3 regions of the Cohnella herbarum genome follow, and region 2 is predicted to be linked to each of the others. Evidence: predicted binding sites of a transcription regulator. Region 2 holds the regulator's gene; each other region holds the start of a gene.
What was found. The regulator NrdR, encoded in region 2, represses ribonucleotide reductase genes. The targets are predictions, from matches to a motif close to AACACNATATATNGTGTT.

Region 1 (7,269 bases), 2.3 Mb from region 2:
AAATTCGTCTCGGTGCCATTTAGCATGGAACCGCAGCAGCTTATCCGTATGCTCCTTCATCACGTCTACGATTCGAATATCGATCTCGAGCGTCTGTAGTTCAGGTCCGTCATTTGCGATTTCAATCATAGCGCCATCCGAGAAGGGCATGTACCAGTGGCAATAGAATTCAAGTTCGTCCATCCCCAATGGCAGAGCGCGATATGGCTTAATACCTGGAGCGCTACCAAAAAAGTCACCGAGCGGTGCCCAGACAGAAGGCTTGTCTACACGATCCCATTTCATGGAAATAACCATTTGCCTCAATGCATTTCGCTGTTGCTCCTCGGTTTTTTGAGCTAAGTTTGTTCGAATACGGATCATGGAGATAGCACCTGCACCAGTATGGTCTAAGACAACAGTTTTATCACCAGCCGGTACGGACAATCTTACTGTCCGATCAAAATGCTGCTGATGCTGCGGTCTCCGCCTCCCCCGCCCTTGAAGAAATCTGTCCGCTTCTGCAAGAGCTATAGATGAGTCCTTGTCGAACTTGCCGGAGAACTCTGGCATCTGCACATCCTTTGGGAACTGCGTATATGTGAAGTGATAATAATTTCCCCAATCCTTGTCGAGCACCACTTTGCAATGTTTCTGAAAGGGAATTGGGATATAACTGTTTCTTCCACGAGACAGAATAGGCGCTAAATTCGGGAAATTCGCCGGACAACTCTCATCACTGAATTTATCAAAAAAATCGCTGAAGGGTTTGTCAATGACCGGTTCCTCGCTATTGTCGAGATATATTCGAATATGCCCTTCACCCGGCAATGCAGACCAGACTCGCCAGATGACCCCCGGCCCCTCTAAATCACAAGCCACGATACCGCTGTCTTCAAGGCGTATATAGCCGCCCCCGTCTTCATTTGCTCCCCAGTTCTCATAGCATCGAGTTTCCTCATTGTAGACGGAGCTTCGATCAAAGCTCGAGAAACTTCCGCTTCTTTCGCCGGGTATAGGCGGAACGGCCAGCATTTCAAGGTTGAACAATCGTTCGACCAAATCGCGGTACGTATATGATGTTTGAACTGGTTGCATGCTCTCACTTCCTTTCATTCTTTAAGTCAGACTGAAAATGGATTGCATTTGGATTCCCTTTTAGACCTAGCACATGAACATCAGCCTCTCGACTCACCTCCAAGTTGCCTTGATTAATGATAGAATAAACCTTATAGTAACCATAAGGTCAATAGACATCTCACCATCATGATAAAAATACGATCTTCCATATTTAGGGGTGTAATGTATGAAGAAAAAATTCAAAATCGGAGAACTTGCAAAAATTAAGAGGATCGATGCTCAAACCTTAAGGTATTATGACCAAATCGGCCTTTTGTCTCCCGATCTTATAAATGAACAAAATGGCTACCGTTTTTACTCTGAAGAGCAATTTCTTGAAGTTGACCATATCAAATTTCTCAAATTGATCGGATTATCGTTGGATGAAGTAAAGCAATTCAGAGAAATAACGAGTCTTAAGGAAGCAATTAATAATCTTAGATATCAGCAAAATCAATTCGAAGAACAAATTGCTAAGATGCAAACCGTTGCGAAGAGGTTTGCTTTCATCCTGGATACAATTGAGGAAAAGGGCAGCTATTTTGAAAAGTTTAAGAATGGGATAGAAATTAAAGAATGTTACTCGATTCGAGGGGTAATCGGAGAATGCCAAACAGTCAGTGATTGGTTTGATTTCGAGGCCAAATTACAAGAATTAATAACCCGCTTTCCGAATTACTCGGAGGTCGGTCATAATCACGGCCTGACCTATATATATAACGAAAAATACCTGCATACTGCGAATGATCTACTGATTGAAAAGGTCATTTTGCCTCTTGAAAAGGAGTTCCGGGGTGACGCCAACGTTGAAGAATATCCCCTGGGCGTTTGCATCGTCGCCTATCATAAAGGTGAAAACGATAAACTAATACACGTCTTCACCGATATCAGGGAGTATATTGCAGTTAATAAACTGAATATAAGAGGAGATATTATTATGACCTCTATTATTAGTAGTTTTATTGTGAAAAACGAGAGCGAACATTTAGTCGAAATACGAATTCCATTGGCGTAGACCGATATATAAAACGCGGTCTAGTGTCTGGAGAAAATAAAGTGAGGATCTGGGCTATTTCCCCCGACGTGAACGGACGCCAAACAAAAGAAGAAAAAAAAGAAGAGGGATAAAATCCCCCTCTATCCTCAATTACACTTACTATATCCGCAATTCCCGCAAGTCTTACAACCCTCAACATTCAGCAGTGATGCCGATCCGCAAGACGGGCACAAATCCTTAGAAGTATACGCCGCTCGCGACTTGTCCGAGAGGACGTTGTAAGCAGTCGCCGCGATCGGAGTTTCCAGAGAAGCCGCGTGTTCGTGATCTACCATGCCAGCGTGGGTTTCAAGCGCTTGAGCGACCGCGTCCGCAATGGACTCGACGCGGTTCGGGCCGAAGCCGACTGCGCCGGAGCCTCCGATGCCTTTCAGATGTTTCACGAGAAGCTGGACTTTGTTGCCGTGATCCCCGTAACGCAGGAACAACGAGCACACGCGGCCGAGCGCTTCCGCCATGGCGAATACGTCGGAACCGGCTTTACCGACGTTCAGGAAAATTTCTCCCGGCGTGCCATCGATATCGTTAACGGTAATATACGCCATGCCGAACGGCGTATTGTATTTGTAAGTCGCTCCGCGAAGAACTTTTGGACGGCTCTTGTATTGTTTGTCGAACACTTGCTTCTGCTCCGGAGTCACGCTGACGTTAAGCGCCGAGTCCAGAGTTTCCACCGGACTTGGACTTGCTTCCGCAACCGCCGCGACCGTTGCCGCTGGAGCTTCCGCTTTCGCCGCATCTTCCTTCTTGGCGTCTTTAGTCGTGCTGAGAACTTGAACGTCGCGACTGCCGTCGCGATAGATCGTTACGCCTTTGCAACCGAGCTCGAATGCCATCTCGTACAGCTCCGCCGTCTCTTCGACCGTGAAATCGGACGGGCAGTTCGCCGTCTTGGAGATCGAGCTGTCGACCCAGCGTTGAATCGCGGCCTGCGCGCGAATGTGATCTTTCGCGGACAGGTCCATCGCGGTGACGAACCACTCCGGAAGCGTTTCGCCCGGATGGGCGTCTTGCCATTCCTGAGCGATCGGGACAAATTGCTTATCGTAGCCTAAACGGCTTTGACGGAAAAACTCAAAAGCGAAATAAGGTTCGATTCCGGTAGAAGTGCCCACCATCGTACCCGTGGAGCCCGTAGGCGCTTGGGTAAGAACGGTAACGTTGCGCATCCCTCGTTTGGAAACGGCTTCGCCGACTTCCGGATAAGTCTCGACCATATTTTTCATGAATCCGCTTTGCAAGTATGGCTCCGCCTCGAATGCTGGGAAAGAACCTTTTTCCGCAGCAATCTCCGTGGACGCGAGGTAAGCTTCGCGTGCTATGAAGCCATATAACTTATCTAGGAAATCCATGCTTTCCGTGCTGCCGTAGCGGACTTCCAAACGAATCATCAACTCCGCAAGCCCCATCGTTCCTAGACCTACGCGACGCTCGTTCTTCTGGTTTTTCTCGTTCTCGGGAAAATGATATGGCGTCTTGTCGATTACGTTATCCAAGAAACGAGTCGAGTAACGGACAACCTTAGACAGCTCATCCCATGCGACGTCGTGGTTCTCCTCATCGTAGAACTTGGACAGATTAATCGCCGATAAATTGCACACTCCCCATGCCGGGAGTCCTTGCTCCCCGCACGGATTCGTACAAATAATCGGGTTAAAATACCAGCTGTTGGACATTTGGTTGTAGTATTCCATGAATACGACGCCCGGTTCAGCCGATTTCCATGCGCCCTCGATAATGCTGTTCCATACGTCGCGAGCGCGAACGGTCCGATAATGGACGACGTTCTTGCCGAGCTTCTTCCACTTCTCCAGATCTCCGTCCCATAGCGCGTCGTATTCCGGATCCTTGGAATCCGGGAACACCAAATCCCAGTTCGCGTCTTCCTTGACCGCCTTCATGAAGGCGTTGCTTACGCATACGGACAGATTCGCGTTCGTGACTTGGCCCATCGTCTGCTTCACGGTAATGAAATCCTCGACGTCCGGATGCCAGTCGTTGATCATAAGCATCAATGCTCCGCGACGGCTTCCGCCCTGTTCGATCAACCCCGTCGTATAGCTGAACAATCCGCCCCAAGAGACCGCCCCGCTGGAGGAACCGTTCACGCCTTTGACGATCGCACGGCGAGGACGCAACGACGACAAGTTAATGCCCACTCCGCCGCCGCGCGCCATAATTTCCGTCATCTCCGTCAGCGTCTGCATAATGCCGCCACGGCTATCATGAGGCGACGGGATAACGTAGCAGTTAAAGAGCGTCAATTCTTCGCTCGCTCCCGCACCCGCGGCGATCCGTCCGCCCGGAACGAGCTTCCAGTCGTCCAGCAGCCAGCGGAATTTCTCCGACCATTCCTTCTGCTTCTCGGCGGAATCCTCGACGGACCCCATCGCGTTAGCGAGGCGCGTCCACATTTCCTCCGGCGTCTTCTCAATGGTTAACGTCAATTTCTCGACGGTAGATTGCACTAACTCTCCGTTACGAAGCTTAACGGTTACTTGTTGTCCATCGCGTTCCACGACTTCCCCTACGTCTTTGGCAGGAAATTTAGGATCATCCTTCGTGAGCACAAGGACGACATCCCCAACCTTCGCGGCGTTGGAATCGGCATTCTTCCATGCATATCGATCCAAAAATATTTTCTCGCTAAGTCCTTCCAACCGACTTGCTTGCATCGTTTTCAATCCGGTACACCCTCCCGAATATCAGATTAGAATTGCAACATCACACGGCCCGCAACACTTCATGCCATACCTAAATTATACAACATATTGTGTTTAAAAACCATTATACATCACCATATATAGTGAAAACATAGGACAATCAGATCATTAGTCGAAAACGGATGAAATAACGAGGAAGCGCTAGAACGAACCGGATACGGCTCGATTTTGCATCCTTGTTATGAATTCTCGCCGTTTGCTCATACTAAAGAATGGACATGATATTCTAGCTTTACAATAACCCTTCGAAACTTCACCTATACGACATCGGTTAAGTTATCGCCCAGGAGGAACTCTCGTTGCGCAACCCTTTCTCTTCCCCCGCCGACCCGCTGTCCGGCGCGGTTTCACCTGCCGTCCAACTGCCGCCAGAACCGCCAATGGCACCCGATATCGAGGAAGGATCTTCGGCCTCCGTTCCTCAACCTTTCAAGTCTCCGGCCAGCTATTCTTCCGATCCGGCCCCCCGCAAGCTTCATGCGTTGGTAGACATGCACGTCGATCGCGGAGCTTTCGAAGAATTGGAACGTCGCTCGGACCGCAACGGTCCTTGGGACGATTGGGCTCTATACCAACTCAGCTTGGAAGCCGAAGAAGCCTCTCTCGTTACGGATTTCCATGCGTTGCAATGCCTTACGCTGCTTCCGCATTTCGAACCGTTGCCGCATCAAGTCGATACCGCCCGCAAAGTCCTCCACGAGATGCGAGGCCGCGCGATCTTAGCCGATGAAGTCGGCTTGGGCAAGACGATCGAAGCCGGACTTATTCTGAAAGAATACCTCATTCGCGGCTTAGTGAAGAAAGTGCTCATCCTCGTTCCGGCATCGCTCGTTCTGCAATGGGTTCGCGAATTAAACGGCAAGTTCGACATTCCCGCCATCGCGCAGCGGAAGGCGTATACATGGGACAACGACATCGTCGTCGCCTCGATGGATACGGCCAAACGCGATCCCCATCGCCAGATGCTGCTAGACAACGAGTTCGATCTGATCATCGTGGACGAAGCGCACAAGCTGAAGAATAAGCGGACGGGCAACTATCAGTTCATTAACGAGCTTCGCAAAAAGTATTGCCTGCTGCTAACCGCTACGCCCGTTCAGAACGATCTGTCCGAGTTATATAACCTCATTACCCTGCTTAAACCCGGCCAACTTGGCGGAGAAGGCGACTTCGCCGCTAACTTCGTCGCCGATCGCAGAGTGCCTAAGAACGAAGCCAAGCTGCACGAAGCGCTCGGGCAAGTGATGATCCGCAATCGTCGCAGCGACGGCGGCGTCGAATTTACGAAACGGGTCGTCACGAACGTCCCGCTTCGCCTCTCTCCCGAGGAGATGGCGCTCTACCAAGGCGTAACCGACTATGTCCGCAAGCACGCGACGACCGAGAACGGCGACTTAACGAGCATGTTATCCCTCGTCACGCTTCAACGCGAGGTTTGTTCCAGCCGGGATGCCGTATTTCTTACCCTCATTAACTTGTTTAAGAAAACGTCCGAGGAATCGCCGCTTCGCGCCAGGATTTGGGAGATCGTCGAGCTCATCCGCAGCATTAAATCGAACACCAAAGCGGAGAAGACGATGGAATTGATTCAGAACATGAACGACAAAGTGATCGTATTTACCGAATATCGCGCCACCCAAGAATACTTGCTGAAGTTTTTCAAAGAACACGGACTCACGGCCGTGCCTTACCGAGGCGGAATGAACCGCGGCAAAAAAGACTGGATGATGGATCTCTTCCGCAGACGCGCGCAAGTGATGGTGGCCACCGAAGCCGGAGGCGAAGGCATCAACCTGCAATTCTGCCATCACGTCATCAACTTCGATCTCCCTTGGAACCCGATGAGGGTCGAACAGAGAATCGGTCGCGTCCATCGCCTAGGACAAACGGAAGACGTGCAAATCTTTAATCTGTGCACATTGGGGACAATCGAAGAACACATCGTACATCTGCTCCATGAGAAAATCAATATGTTCGAATTGGTTATCGGAGAGCTTGACGAGATCATTCAACAGTTCGAGAAAGAGGAATCCCTGGAGCGCCGGTTAGCCCAGTTGGTGCTGGAATCCACGGATGGAGAGGAACTGCGCAGACGGATCGACGGACTCGGAGATACGTTGCTCGCAACGAAAAATCAACTGCATCGGGAGAACAAGCCATGAATACCAAACAAATCCACAAATTCGTCGTCGCTTATTTGGATTCCACCGGCAGCCATTTTATCGAGAAAAGCCCAAGTCACGTGACGGTTAAGCTCTCGCCCGATGCGGACAGAGCGTTATCGAACCGCCCCTATTATTGGAGCTTCGTCGATCGGACAGGTTCCGTTCCCGAGACGATGACTTACAAATGGTCATTCGAGAATCCCTCCATGGCGGATAGAGCTGCGGC
Region 2 (7,269 bases):
GCTTCCTAATTAAATCAATAACGGAAGGCAGCATCGTACTGAGATCATACTTTTCTTCCTTAATAAGAAAGGATAAATTAACCAATTCTTTTTTTTGCGACAGCGTTATTAAATCGATATCCCTTAGAAGCACAACATCGGGTTGATTCGTTATTATGTATTGACTAATCGAATCCACGCCGTTGTTTTGGGGGTTTGAATAATAGGTAATGGGCAATACCTCGACATCAATATTCGGGTACCTTGATGCGAATAATTCACCGTAATCGCGATTAAACATGTTTTGATCATAATAAACAACTTTCAAGGTTACGTTTTCCACTACCTTTTTTTCATTTGTCTGGCATGCGCTTAGTAGCAAAATCATGATTATCGTTAGGATGAATAGTCGTAATCTCATGGTTTCTATCCTTTCATTTAGTAGTCAGCATTTCTCAAATAAACAGCGGCCAATTTGCCAACATCTCTGTTCTTTCAAATACCAACTTGAAAATCATAGTCCCCCCGATTTTGCAAATTTGGATTGTTTTATCTTTGTTTCACAACTCCCTTTTGAGGTAATATTTTATCATAGTTACTTAATATGTAAACCATTTTTGTCGGATTTTGTGGAGATGAAACAAAACCATGAAGTTAACGTCTCACCAAATGATCATATATACTTCTCTGTTTAATGCTTTAACTATGGTATATTTCGTGTTCTGATTATTTCGCGATCTCAATATGAACACCTAAAATCTCACCTCAACAATGATATCTTTGATTCCACCGAAACAAATTAACAATAAAAAAGAGCAACCCGTTCTCAATTGAGTTGGGCTGCCCGTGATTTCCAATTCATTATTCAAATTTATTCTGAGTTACTATCTATACCCACTTCTGGTAGCTTTCGATAAGGCCTTTTTTTTATGAGCTTCTTGGTTCATTTACTTATGGCACCGCGAGTCATATAAAAGGACTCTGCAACATAGCCAGACCATTTAGTTATATAAATCCCTAAAACCCATTAAGACCTGATTTTCTTTGTTCATGGCCTGTCCTCCCGCCCCCGCACATTTGAAGCTTTTGAAAACGACTTAAAAAAACGACATCTCTGTCGTTTTGAAAGTAAAGTATGGTGGACCTTAGCGGGATCGAACCGCTGACCTCTTCGCTGCCAGCGAAGCGCTCTCCCAGCTGAGCTAAAGGCCCGGGATATAAACTCGAAATTCTTTTCGGAATAGTACACTACCCAACGGCGGATCGCAACTGAGCTAAGCGCTCGTAATTGGCGACAAAAATGAGTTTATCACAGCTACAAAGGCGATGTCAACGCTTTTTGCTAATTTGATGCTCATAATCCGTTCCCATGCAAAAGTTAACCCGCTCATCTCTCCGAGTCATGCCGCTACTATTCGAACCATGAACAAGACTCAGTCGCGCAAATGCTCCGAGCCGTCCAATATTCAGTCGTTATTCATGTCCATGCTCACTAACACGCGGCACCCAAGCCCGGCCCCCTATCAAGCCAAGCTGAGCTTAGATGCCGTGTTTGCTCATCAACGTATTGAGTTCCTTCAGGAACATATTGATGTCCTTGAACTGCCTGTACACCGAAGCAAAGCGAACATACGCGACTTCATCGACCGAGTAAATATGCTCCATGAGCAATTCGCCGATGATCCGGCTTTCGACTTCGGCATGAGCCGTATTGCGAAGCTCCCTCTCCACGTCCGAGACGATCACTTCCAGCTGTCCAACGGATACGGGGCGCTTCTCGCACGCTCTCAGCAGACCGCGAAGCACTTTATCCCGGCTGAATTCCTCGCGACTGCCGTCTTTCTTAATGACGATTAAGGGCGTTTCCTCGATGGTCTCGAACGTCGTGAACCTACGGCTGCACTTCTCGCACTCCCGACGGCGGCGGATCGATTTGTTGTCGTTGGCAGGTCGCGAATCCAGAACCTTAGTTCCGCTGTAATCGCAATAAGGACATTTCATAGCGGCGATGTCGCCTCCATCCGATTATTTTTTTATTTCCAAACCTTCCCTTACATGAACAGAAAAATAAAGCACATAATACAGTTACCAACCGCAAGGAGGTGAACATTCATGGCACAAAACAGTGGCAGCAATACATTGCTCGTTCCTCAAGCGACAGCAGGCTTGAACCAACTGAAATACGAAGCCGCTCAAGAGCTTGGCATCGCCATCCCGCAAGATGGATATCAAGGTAACATGACCACAAAGGACAACGGTTCGATCGGGGGTAACATTACCCGCCGTTTGGTGCAAATCGCCGAACAACAACTGGCTGGTCGCTAATCATGCGGAAGCCGATGAATCTAACAACCGAAGGCACTTAATACCGGGAAGCTTTGAAGCGTAATGCTTCAAGGCTTCCTCTTCCGTTTATCCTCTTTATAACGTCTCGTACACTTTCTGATACTTCTTATAATAATACATCACACGTTGGACGTAATGTCTAGTCTCTCCGTAAGGAATATTGCGTAAAGTTTGTTCTTCGCCGTCCCAAGTCCCTTTTTCCAGCCATTGCCGCACTTTTCCCGGACCCGCGTTGTAAGCCGCCAGCGATACGATCAGTTTTCCATCGAATTGACGATTTAACTCCTTCACGTACCATGACCCGAGAGCAATTCCGGCATGCGCTTCCCGACCTGCATCTTTTACCGTAATACTTCCGAAATCATCCTTCTGCAAAATCCATTTCGCCGTCTCCGGCATGATCTGCATAATACCGACGGCTCCTTTCGGAGAAACCGCATTCAATCTATAGTTCGATTCGACGCGGATGATGGCGGCGATCAGTAGAGGGTCGAGATCATATGTAGCGGCGTTCTTTTTGATTTCTTCCTGAAAAGATATCGGATAAATCCATCTGCCCAGCCAATCCGACTGCACGAATAGCGCTCCAAGCAGGATTAGAACAAGGGGAAGGATAAATCTTTTGCGTTTAATTCTTCTACTCATCCAAGCCCCTTTTCTCGCCAATAGCGATCGATTTGCTCAGTTGTGTTAGCAAGACTACCGCTATTATCGATCAGGATATCCGCCTTGAGCCTTTTGTCCTCTATATCCATCTGCGCTCTAAGGCGTTTCTCCGCTTCTTCGGCAGTAAGCTTGTCCCGTTCCATTAATCTTCTCAATTGAGAGTCTCGAGGGACATAAACGACCATAATCCGCTCAAAATAAGACTCCAGCTTCGACTCGAACAGCAGCGGAACGTCCACGACTACGAGTTTATCGGGATTGCCGCTTTCATGATCGGCCATTCTCCGTTTCATCACGGTCCGGATCGCCGGGTGGGTAATGGCCTCGAGCGCTTTCCGCTCGGCGGCATCCGCGAATACGATCGAGCCTAGCTTCTTGCGGTCAAGAGTCCCGTCCGCTTGAATCACGGTATGACCGAAACGTTCCGCGATAGCGAGAAGAGACGGTTGCCCGGGCTCAACGACCTCCCGGGCAATTCCGTCCAGATCGATCAATATCGCGCCGCGATCCGTAAGAAGTTTGGCGACCGTGCTTTTACCGGTGGCGATACCGCCAGTTAAACCGATATTCATAATTTCTCTTCCTTTTTGAACATCCTTTATATGAACAGTTTGAATATTCCCATGGCAATGAGAATAATACCCGGCAGCATCGATAGCTGCCTGACCCAACGCCAGCCCGAAGCCACGAATCCGACCTGGGTTCCCGACCATAGAAACAGTCCGCTCGACGCGGCGATGAGCACGGCGGTAAGGAAAGGAGGATAGCCCACCAGAGCGGCGCCTATGCCGGCACCGAACGCATCAAGCGACAAAGCGGTTCCGAGCAGAAAAGCTTCTCCGGCGCTGATCGTTCCGGAACGGTCCATATCCGCCGCCGACGGCGATCTTAGAATTTGAATGATGAATCCGAACACTTTAAGCTCCATTTGGAGAACGGGCGCTTGGGGCTCCATCTCCTTCGTTCCGATAGCCTTCTCGCTTCCGTCATTGCTCGCGCGCCGTTCGCGATCCTCTCGCTCTCCGCTGCGAATGAATTGGATAAGCGCGGCCAATCCGATACCGATCAGAATGACGGCGCCCGTCGCGGACGCGCCGTGGGGCGACATCCACCCCGTGAGGGCGACTCCGGCCATCATCGACAATAGAATAATCAAGCCCGAACATGCCGAAATAATAAAAATGGAAGACACCGGAATTTTGATTTTCCTTACGCCATAAGTCATGCCAACCCCGAAGCCGTCAAGACTAACCGCAAAAGACAACAAAACGAGCGAAGCGACAGGTGCCATCATAATGCATTTCCTCCTGCATGGATGCTTACCTAATCTTCCGTTACCGGAAGCCAGGTTCTGTTCATCCTATGCACGGGAAGGATTGAATGCCCCGCCAGCCCGAACTTTTATGTGCGAATGCCTAGAAAATCTAACTATCCTTACTACTTTTACCATCCAATCGATGTTTAACCGCATTGCGCGACTCGATCGACGAGGTCGTCCGGGACCGGTTTACGTTGCGAGGCTGTTTCTGGCACTTAGGACATACGTGCGTACCCCGGCCTCCGACAACCGACTTTTCGATTAGCGTACCGCAAGTATGGCAACAATCGCCGTTCCTTCCATACACCTTCAAGCTATGCTGGAACAGCCCCATCTCTCCTTGGCCGTTCACGTAGGATTTGATGGAGGAGCCTCCGGCTTCTACGGCAGCCGACAAAGTCTCCACGATCGCGAGGTGTAGAAGCTCCCGTTCTTTCTTCGTCAGCTCGTTCCATTGCCTCTCCGGGTGAATGCCCGCGGTATGCAGCGCCTCATCCACGTAGATGTTGCCTAATCCGACAATGACCTCTTGATTAAGCAGCAACGGTTTGATCTTCGTCGACCGTTTACCGAGCGCACGCTGGAACGTCTCCAACGTGAACCCTTCTTCCAGAGGCTCCAATCCCAGTTTATTCAACGGGCGGGCTTGTAATTCTTCTCCGGGCTGAAAAAGATGCATCGTTCCGAATTGGCGAACATCCTTATATCGCAATTCGGTTCCGTCCGTGAAATGGAAAATGACGTGGGTATGGATTTCCGTCGGCTCTTCTTTCCCGAACAAACCATAACGTCCCTCCATCCGAAGATGGGAAACAAGCACGATTCCATCGAGGAGGAGTCTCAGAAACTTCCCCCTTCGCTCGACGGATTGAAACGTTCTTCCTTCCAATAGGGCAGCAAACAGTTGCGTGTCGTCCGGTTTCTGAATGATGCGGGGTAAGTTCACGGTAACGCGGTCGATTGTCTTCCCGACGATAAGCTCATTTAAAGTCCGGCGGACGGTTTCAACCTCCGGCAATTCAGGCATGACAATCCCCTTCCTCTAGTTGCAATTGCTGATGTTGTTCCTTAGATCCACGTTACTTCGCTTCGTACCAGTTGCTTCCGACGCTGACTTCCGCCAATAACGGTACGTCCAACTTAAGCGCCGTGCTCATCACGTCGGGCACTAACGCCTTCATCGCTTCCAATTCCTCTTGCGGCACCTCGAACACCAGTTCATCGTGTACCTGCAGCAGCATGCGGCTACGCAAGCCTCGTTCGAGCAGCGCTTCGTTCATGCGCAGCATCGCAAGCTTGATAATATCGGCGGCGGTTCCCTGAATCGGCGTATTCATAGCCGTTCGTTCGGCGAACGACCGAAGATTGAAGTTGGAATGGTTAATTTCCGGCAATAACCGTCTGCGTTGCATCATCGTCGTGACGTAACCATTCTTCTTGGCTTCTTCGACGACGGTAACCATATATCTTTTAACGCCCGGGAATGTCCGATAGTATTGCTCGATAAAGTCGGCCGCCTCGCCGCGGGTAATGTTCAAGTTCTGCGAAAGTCCCCAATCGCTGATCCCGTACACGATTCCGAAGTTTACCGCTTTCGCTTGGCGCCGCATATTGCCGTCTACTTGGTCGGCCGGGACGCCGAAGACGTCCATCGCCGTTTTCGTATGAATGTCCATATCTTTAAGGAACGCTTCCTTAAGCCCGTCGTCGCCGGAAATATGGGCAAGCACCCGCAATTCGATCTGCGAATAGTCGGCCGCCAGAATGACCCAGCCCGGCTCAGAAGGAACGAACGCCTTGCGGATTTGTCTGCCTTCTTCCATTCGAATCGGTATGTTTTGCAGGTTAGGGAATTGGCTCGACAGCCTTCCCGTCGCCGCGATCGTTTGTTTATAGAACGTATGAATCTTACCCGTTTCCGGGCGAATTTCTTTCAACAACCCTTCGATGTAAGTCGATTGCAGCTTCGCCAATTGGCGATAGTGCAGAATCAGCCGTACGATCTCATGATGCGGTTCCAGCTTCTCCAACACTTCCGCGTCGGTCGAGTAGCCGGTTTTCGTCTTCTTGACGACGGGGAGGCCTAGTCTTTCGAATAGAACTTCCCCAAGCTGCCTAGGGGATCCGATATTAAACTCGAAGCCGGCCGATTCGTACACGGCCTTCGTGATTTCATCGATTCGGCGTTGGAATTCCGTGCCTAAATCTTGAAGCGCTTCCGTCTGCACCGTAATCCCTTGCATCTCCATCTTGGCAAGAACGCCCGATAACGGCTGTTCAAGCTCGTAGAAGAGCTCATTCATCCCAAGCTTCTCTAGCTTCTCCGAGAGAAGGGGCTTCAGCCTGCGAATCGCATCAGCTTTGGCGGCCAAATGCTTCGCAAGCTCGCCATCGCCGGGAAGACGGTATTTCGCGCCTTTGCCGTATACCGCTTCATCCGACAGAATCGGCGGCAAGCCGTGGCGTTGAAGCAAACCTTGGAGCGAAGGATCCGCTTCGGTAGGATCGAGTAAATAAGCCGCAAGCTGCACGTCGAACGTTTGCCCGCTCAAGGCAATTCCGGAGCTCGCCAAAATAAGCTCGACGCGGTGAGCGTCATAACAGGTTTTCGAAGCTTCGGCGTTCTCTAGCCAGCTTCGTAGAGAGGCCGCTTCGGGCGAAGCAAGATATGCATAAGGAATCGTGAAACATTCCGAACCGGAGACGATCGACAATCCGATGCCTTCTCCGTGATGAGGATTGTCTCCGGACGACTCGACGAGCACGGCTTCCGCGGTCGCCAATGCTCCGTTCAGCCTCTCCCATCCGACCGTATCGACTCTGACAACCTCGTATTGGGATGCCGCTTCCGCGCTTTCCGCTTCGGTTGCGTCGTTCGCTCCGCTTAGATTCAACCGTTCAACCAGATTCTTAAACTCCAGCTTACGCAGCGCCCCGGCAAGGACGGCCGAATCGTAGCC
Region 3 (7,269 bases), 2.9 Mb from region 2:
AGAGCGGCATCCACTAAGCTCGCCGTCTGGGCGGCTAGATTGTTGCTCATCGGAATTGTGCTGTTTTCCGGCAGCCTCTATGCTTTGGCATTAAGCGACGTGAAGGTGCTTGGGGCTATAACTCCAATAGGCGGAGTCGCGTTTATCGCCGGATGGATTTGTTTGGCTTTATCGGCGAAGTCCGATAAGAAATCGTAATCTCCACTCGACATATTAGACAATCGATCGGTAAATTCCTTTATATTCCGTTATTTTTATGAGAAAAAATTGGAAAATGCTATACATTGCCGGAGTTTGTTCTATAATAAAAAAGAATACATCGTAGAACGATTTCCCAATGCGGAGGAAGGACGTAGCCTAGTGAACGGATGGTCCGACAATGGACTTTGGCTGGCAGGAATATCTGCCGGCGCAGCTTTGACCGCAGGAGCCGCTTCATTGGGACGGTTTATCGCCCGTAAGCGCAACCAAGCAGCGTCCGCTGGTCCCTCCTATCAATTGGAATTATTGGATTCGCTCTATAATAACAGCCCGATAGCATTTGCGGTAATCGACCGGAACGGGCGATTCGTCGATATTAATCGGGATCCTTCCGATATGGTCGGCTACAGCAAGGAAGAGATGAAAGGCAGATCTTTTGCAACGATGGTAGAAGCGGAGTCCCATGAGCTAACGAAGAAAATCTTCAATCGAACGCTTAATGGGGAAAAGTGCGAACAGGACATTAGAATCGTCCATAAACAAGGGCGTTCCATAGATCTGAACATTCAAACTTCTCCTTTAGTAAGAAGAAATAAAACGATCGGTATTTTGGTATTCATTCAAGATATCAGCGACCGCAAACGCTCTTTGGAACGAATTCGATATATGGCTTATTACGACGATATGACCGGTCTGCCGAACCGTCGGTATTTCTCGAACCGGTTGGACGAGAAGTTAAAGGCCGCGCGGGAGAACGCGACCCGCATTGCGGTTTGTTATTTGGACGTAGACCATTTCAAGCTGGTCAACGCTTCTTTCGGAAGGGATTTCGGGGACATGCTCCTCCTGCAAATCGCGGAACGCTTGAGTCGAAGCTTGACGGAACCGGGGGATCTTGCCCGTATGGAGGGCGACGAATTCGCCGCTTGTTTCGACCGTCTAGCGGGCGATGGCGACGTGAAGAGGCGCTTGGACGAATTAATGTCCGTGCTCGTGGAGCCCTTCGAATTGAACGGCGTGCCGGTATATATCACGGTCAGCATCGGAGTCGCCGTGTGCGACGACGGTTCCGAGGATGCTGCCACCCTATTGAAGAGGGCGGATACGGCGCTGCATCGCGTGAAGGAGAACGGCAAGAACGATTATATGCTGCACCATGGCGATATGGATCATATTGCCTTACATAAGCTTACGATACAGCATGAGATGCGCAGAGCGTTGTTAAACAAAGAATTCCTGCTCTATTATCAGCCTCAATATGATTTGGCTTCCAGTCAGATCGTCGGGATGGAGGCTTTAGTCCGCTGGAACCACCCGGAACGAGGACTTGTTTCTCCCGGGGAGTTCATTCCCGCGGCGGAAGAGAGCGGAATCATCGTGCCCCTGGGGGACTGGGTTATCGAGGAAGCATGCAAACAGAATAAAGCATGGCAGGATGCGGGAATGCCCAAAATTCCGGTATCCGTTAATTTGTCCATGAGACAATTCTCTCAACGCAATCTTACGGATAAAGTGAACGAAATCTTGCAACAAACGGGACTGGAATCCCGGTATTTGGAGCTTGAGATCACGGAGAGCATGACGATGGACGTCGAGCGGGCATCCCAGTGCTTGAAGGAATTAACGGATCTGGGCGTCAATATTAGCATCGACGATTTCGGAACGGGATATAGTTCTTTTCACTATTTGAAAAACTTGCCGATCGCTAGACTTAAGATCGATCGCTCTTTCGTCAGGGACATCCAACAGGATCCCAATGACGCCGCGATCGTCGCGGCTATTATCGCGATGGCTCATAATTTGCAGTTGCAGGTCATCGCCGAGGGCGTAGAGACGGAGAAACAGGTTCTGTTTTTACGTTCCCATAGATGCGATGAAATGCAAGGATATTTCGGTAGTCCACCTCTCTCGAGCGCGGGCGTTCAAGAGTTGCTTTTGGAGAAACACAATCGTCCCGCTCTTCCGTTATTCCACTAAAAAACTAGCTAAATAACCGGGTTGCAAAAAAGGAGATTGCCTAGGCGATCTCCTTTTTTGACGATTGCAGAAAGTATAAAATCCGCTATCCATTTCTGAATCGTCTCCGACATAAACGTTATCCCGCCATCCCCAAGGACGGCGATAGCCGCTTATGCTTGCATGGAACTAAGCAATAAAAAAAGACATTTTCAATAGGCCGTCGGTCACCTTGACACATACAATATATTGAGATAAATTATAACAAGCAGCTATACATATTGTGTTTGATGCCATGAGAGGAGAACTGAAAAATGCTGATTGCATATGATTCCAAGACAGGTAACGTACGGAGGTTTATAGATAAATTAAAGCTTCCTTCGGTTCAAATCGAGGAGTCTATGGATATCGATCAGAGTTTCGTTCTCGTTACTTACACAACCGGATTCGGTCAAGTACCGGAGAAAGTCATGTCTTTCCTGAAGCGAAACCACGAGAAGCTGCGGGGAGTTTCCGCAAGCGGAAATCGGAACTGGGGAGATGGATTCGCGCTCAGCGCGGATCGCATTTCGGAGATGTACGGCGTTCCCGTCATCAGCAAATTCGAGCTGTCCGGCACGACGCGGGACGTTGAAAGATTCGTACAGGAGGTGCGTGCAGTTGCGTCATATTGAGTTAAACAATTTATTAATGCAAAGAGATCCGGAAGGTTTCTTCCAATTGGATAAAGACCGCGAAGCCGTGGAAGAGTTCATGGCCGACGTCAATCGCAAGAGCATCCGATTTGAGTCGACGATCGATAAAGTACGATATATGGTAGACAAGGACTTCTATGAGAATGTTTTTAACCAATTCAGCGAGCGGCAGATCGAAGAAATATACGAACTCGCTTATCGTTACGATTTCCAATTCAAGTCTTACATGGCTGCATCTAAGTTCTACACGGATTATGCCGTTAAGACCGACGATAAATCGCAATATCTAGAGCATTTCGCGGATCGCGTAGCGATCGTAGCGTTGCATCTGGCAAGAGGCGACTACGGCATTGCGCGTTCGCTGACCTCCGCCATGATGGAGCAGCGCGTGCAACCCGCGACTCCGACGTTCCTTAACGCGGGCAAGAGCCGTCGCGGCGAAATGGTTTCCTGCTTCCTATTGGAAATGGACGACTCGCTTAATTCGATTAACTACGGAGTCGGAACCTGCATGCAATTGTCGAAGATCGGCGGCGGCGTTGCGGTGAACCTGTCGAAAATCCGCGGACGCGGAGAGGCGATTAAAGGCGTCGAAGGCGCTGCGAAAGGCATTATGCCGGTGCTGAAACTGATGGAGGATGCGTTCTCTTACGCGGATCAGATGGGACAACGCAAAGGCTCCGGCGCGGGTTATTACAACATCTTCGGTTGGGACGTCATGGAGTTTCTCGATAGCAAAAAAATTAACGCAGACGAGAAAACGCGCCTTAAAACATTGTCGATCGGTCTGATCGTTCCCGATAAATTCTATCAACTGGCGGAGAAGAACGAGCAGTTGCACGTATTCGCGCCTTACACGGTATTCAAAGCCTACGGTCAGCATCTGGACGATCTGGATATCGACACGATGTACGATACGCTCTTGGCCGACGATCGGGTAAAGAAGAAAGTCATCATGAGCGCGCGCGACATGCTCGTGAAGATCGCGACGACCCAATTGGAGTCGGGATATCCTTACATCATGAACAAGTCCAACGCGAACAACGCTCATGCGCTTAAAGATATCGGAAACGTTAAAATGTCCAATCTTTGCACGGAAATTTTCCAACTGCAAGAAACGTCGGAAATCGGCGATTACTACGAACCGGATACGATTCGCAGAGACATTAGCTGTAACTTGGCTTCTCTGAATATCGCTAACGTCATGGGCTTGGGTAAAGTTAAAGAATCGGTACACGAAGGCATCATTGCCCTGACCGCGGTTAGCGATATGACAACGGTTTCAAACGCTCCCGGCGTTGCCAAAGCCAATCAAGAGCTGCATTCCGTAGGGCTTGGAGCGATGAACTTGCACGGCTACCTGGCGAAGAACAAGATCGCCTACGAAAGCGCGGAAGCTCGAGATTTCGTTCGTACGTTCTTCATGATGATGAATTTCCACTCGCTGGAGAAAAGCATGGAAATCGCTCGGAATAGCGGAGTTACCTTCCAAGGCTTCGAGTTATCGGAATACGCGAAAGGCACTTACTTCGATCGGTATCTCACGACGGATTACCGTCCCGCGACGGAGAAGGTCAAGACGCTGTTCGAAGGAATCGCCGTTCCTTCCCCTGAGGATTGGAAGAAGCTGAAAGCGGACGTAGCCGAGAACGGATTGTACCACGCGTACCGCTTAGCGATCGCGCCTACGCAAAGCATCTCGTATATACAGAACGCGACGTCGAGCGTCATGCCGATCGTAGAGCCGATCGAGACTCGTACATATGCGAATTCGACGACTTATTATCCGATGCCGTTCTTGAGTCGCGACAATTTCTTTTATTATAAATCGGCTTACCAGATGGATCAGTTCAAGGTCATCGACCTGATCGCCGAGATTCAGCCTCACGTCGACCAAGGAATCTCGACCGTTCTTCACGTGAACAGCGACGTCACGACGCGCCAACTTTCCCGTTTCTACGTATACGCGGCCAAGAAAGGCCTTAAATCGCTGTATTATACGCGAACGAATAGGTTGTCCGTAGAAGAATGCATAACCTGCTCCGTGTAAAATAGGTACTTTCAAAAAGTCAGGAAACCTGACTTTTTGAGCTTTTAATATAAGCATTAGGAGGACTCGGATTATTATGTGCGCTTATAAAGCCGTCAATTGGAATCGTCCCGACGATGATTTCACGATTACTTTCTGGAATCAGAACATTATGCAATTCTGGACGGACGAAGAAATTCCGTTATCCGACGATAAGATGTCTTGGATGATGTTAAGCGAAGCGGAGCGCGAGCTCTATATGAAGGTTCTGGGAGGCTTGACGCTTCTCGATACCGTGCAGGGCGGAGTCGGCATGCCGAGGATTCTAGAGCATGTAGATGGGCTTCAGCGTAAAGCCGTACTCGGGTTCATGGGGATGATGGAGCAGATTCACGCTAAGTCCTATAGCAGTATTTTCACGACGTTGGCAACGACCGAAGAGATCGATAGCGTATTTCGCTGGGTAGAGAGCAATCCTTACTTGCAGACGAAAGCGGACACGATCGTCGAATATTATAACAACATCGAAACGCCGAAGAGCTTGTTCCTGGCAATGGCCGCATCGGTACTTCTGGAAAGCTACTTGTTCTATAGCGGGTTCTTCTATCCGCTTTACTTAGCCGGTCAGGGCAAGATGACTAGCAGCGGAGAAGTGATCGACTTGATCCTTCGCGATGAAAGCATTCACGGTTTGTACGTAGGCGTTCTTGCGCAGGAAGTATACGCCAAGCTGGACGAAGACGAACAGAAGGAAGCCTACGAGGTTATGCACGGGCTGCTAATGTATCTTCACCAGAACGAAGAGAAGTACACGGACGAGCTGTATACTTCCATCGGGTTGGCGGAGGAAGTGAAGAAGTTCATTCGCTACAATGCCAATAAGGCGTTCATGAATATGGGATTCGATCCCGTCTTCGAGGAAGAAGAAGTGAATCCGATCGTATTCAACGGGATCAGCACCCGTACGAAGCAGCATGACTTTTTCTCGAAAAAAGGAAACGGATACGTTCGTACCATCCACGTGGAAGCGATGACGGACGACGATTTCTCCTTCGACTTCAACTCGAAATCATAAATAAAAAGGACTTGGGCAAGGGATTCGGATCCCTTACTCAAGTCCTTTTTCTATTAATCGGTCTCAGTCCACGAAGTCGTCGATCTCGTTTAAGCCGACGGTGTACACTTGTTTCTCGTCGACATGATAAACCGTGAGCAACTGAGTTCCGGCGTCGAAATTGATTACTCGGCAAGGAATGCTCATCTTCACTCCCAGACCTTTGTTAATATTCAATCGAATAAGCTTGTTGTTCTCGATAAATTGACGAATTTTTATTTCAAGCGGGTTAGGCTGGGGCGGTGCTTTTACTGCGGCTTTCTTCGATGAAGAAGCGGGCGGGTTTGCTTTCTCGACCGTTGACGTCGGTTGCATATCGGCCACGATTCTGTAATCAGCGAAGTCGGCATGGTTTAGAACTTGACGAAGTTGAACTAATGCGGCGCCCTTGCTGGAGGCGGAAACGTTAATTTCCACGTGGAATCGGTAGGAGCCATCTGATGTTTGATTTGATCGGGTCATTCTGATGCCTCCATTAGAGTGCGTAGTTCATCGAAACTATGCCTTAATTCCTAATATATCATGAATTTTTAGTCGAAAAAAGTCTAATGGGTCTAAATGCCCTGAAAAATGAATCTTACGATGCATATTCTATATCGCATGATCCTATGCCAACCGAAAGGCAGGGAGGTGATATGCTTGGTAAGGGTTATTCCGCTTCAAATCGATGATTGGACGGCGGTCGGCGTCGAAGTCCTATTGCCTAGAACGACATTGCTGGCGATCACGGCTGGCGATGGTTATATCATGTGCGGCGCGTTGGATGTTCAGCTTCTGAACGAAAGGCTTAAAGATCGCGAGATCGTCGCGGGTCGAGCCGTCGGCGTTAAGACGCTGCAGCAGTTGCTCGATGCGCCCCTCGAATCCGTAACCGATTCCGCTCGCAAATTAGGGATTACTGTAGGAATGAGCGGTCAAGAAGCGATTCGCATCATGGCGAAAGCAGCTTCTTGACGTTTCATCCGCATTTCAAAATGAGTTGTCGAACAGTTGTCGTAAATTATCGGAATAGGGAGCCTTGATAATGCCTTTTTCCGTAACGATCGCGGTGACGAGTTCATTCGGGGTAATATCGAATGCCGGATTGTAAATCGCGACGCCTTGGGGGCGGTGCGTTTGCCGAATCCGACGGCTACTTCGTCCGAATGGCGTTCTTCGATCGGAATGTCGGCGCCGGTTGGCGTCGACAGATCGATGGTCGATAGCGGACAAGCTACATAGAAAGGGATGTTGTGCGCCTTAGCCAATACGGCAACGCTGTAGGTGCCGATCTT

Region 1: the regulator NrdR is predicted to act here: its motif matches at 4,916-4,933, upstream of HH215_RS01880 (adenosylcobalamin-dependent ribonucleoside-diphosphate reductase).
Region 3: the regulator NrdR is predicted to act here: its motif matches at 2,396-2,413, upstream of nrdI (class Ib ribonucleoside-diphosphate reductase assembly flavoprotein NrdI).

What each region holds. Positions count from the first base shown of each region.
Region 1 covers NZ_CP051680.1:479,535-486,803, reverse strand. Annotated here, with positions in the region: gene HH215_RS01890 (glycoside hydrolase family 172 protein) at 1-1,077, opposite strand, end outside; gene HH215_RS01885 (MerR family transcriptional regulator) at 1,286-2,113, shown strand; gene HH215_RS01880 (adenosylcobalamin-dependent ribonucleoside-diphosphate reductase) at 2,242-4,830, opposite strand; gene HH215_RS01875 (DEAD/DEAH box helicase) at 5,259-7,040, shown strand; gene HH215_RS01870 (YqhG family protein) at 7,037-7,269, shown strand, end outside.
Region 2 covers NZ_CP051680.1:2,796,478-2,803,746, forward strand. Annotated here, with positions in the region: gene HH215_RS12495 (ABC transporter substrate-binding protein) at 1-322, opposite strand, end outside; tRNA gene HH215_RS12500 (tRNA-Ala) at 1,116-1,191, opposite strand; gene nrdR (transcriptional regulator NrdR) at 1,519-1,980, opposite strand; gene HH215_RS12510 (alpha/beta-type small acid-soluble spore protein) at 2,092-2,304, shown strand; gene HH215_RS12515 (lytic transglycosylase domain-containing protein) at 2,401-2,970, opposite strand; gene coaE (dephospho-CoA kinase) at 2,967-3,563, opposite strand; gene ytaF (sporulation membrane protein YtaF) at 3,590-4,285, opposite strand; gene mutM (DNA-formamidopyrimidine glycosylase) at 4,416-5,336, opposite strand; gene polA (DNA polymerase I) at 5,389-7,269, opposite strand, start outside.
Region 3 covers NZ_CP051680.1:8,205,579-8,212,847, forward strand. Annotated here, with positions in the region: gene HH215_RS34445 (DUF423 domain-containing protein) at 1-198, shown strand, start outside; gene HH215_RS34450 (putative bifunctional diguanylate cyclase/phosphodiesterase) at 361-2,178, shown strand; gene nrdI (class Ib ribonucleoside-diphosphate reductase assembly flavoprotein NrdI) at 2,472-2,831, shown strand; gene nrdE (class 1b ribonucleoside-diphosphate reductase subunit alpha) at 2,818-4,902, shown strand; gene nrdF (class 1b ribonucleoside-diphosphate reductase subunit beta) at 4,979-5,956, shown strand; gene HH215_RS34470 (hypothetical protein) at 6,020-6,457, opposite strand; gene HH215_RS34475 (YunC family protein) at 6,635-6,949, shown strand; partial or broken gene mtnA (S-methyl-5-thioribose-1-phosphate isomerase) at 6,965-7,269, opposite strand, start outside.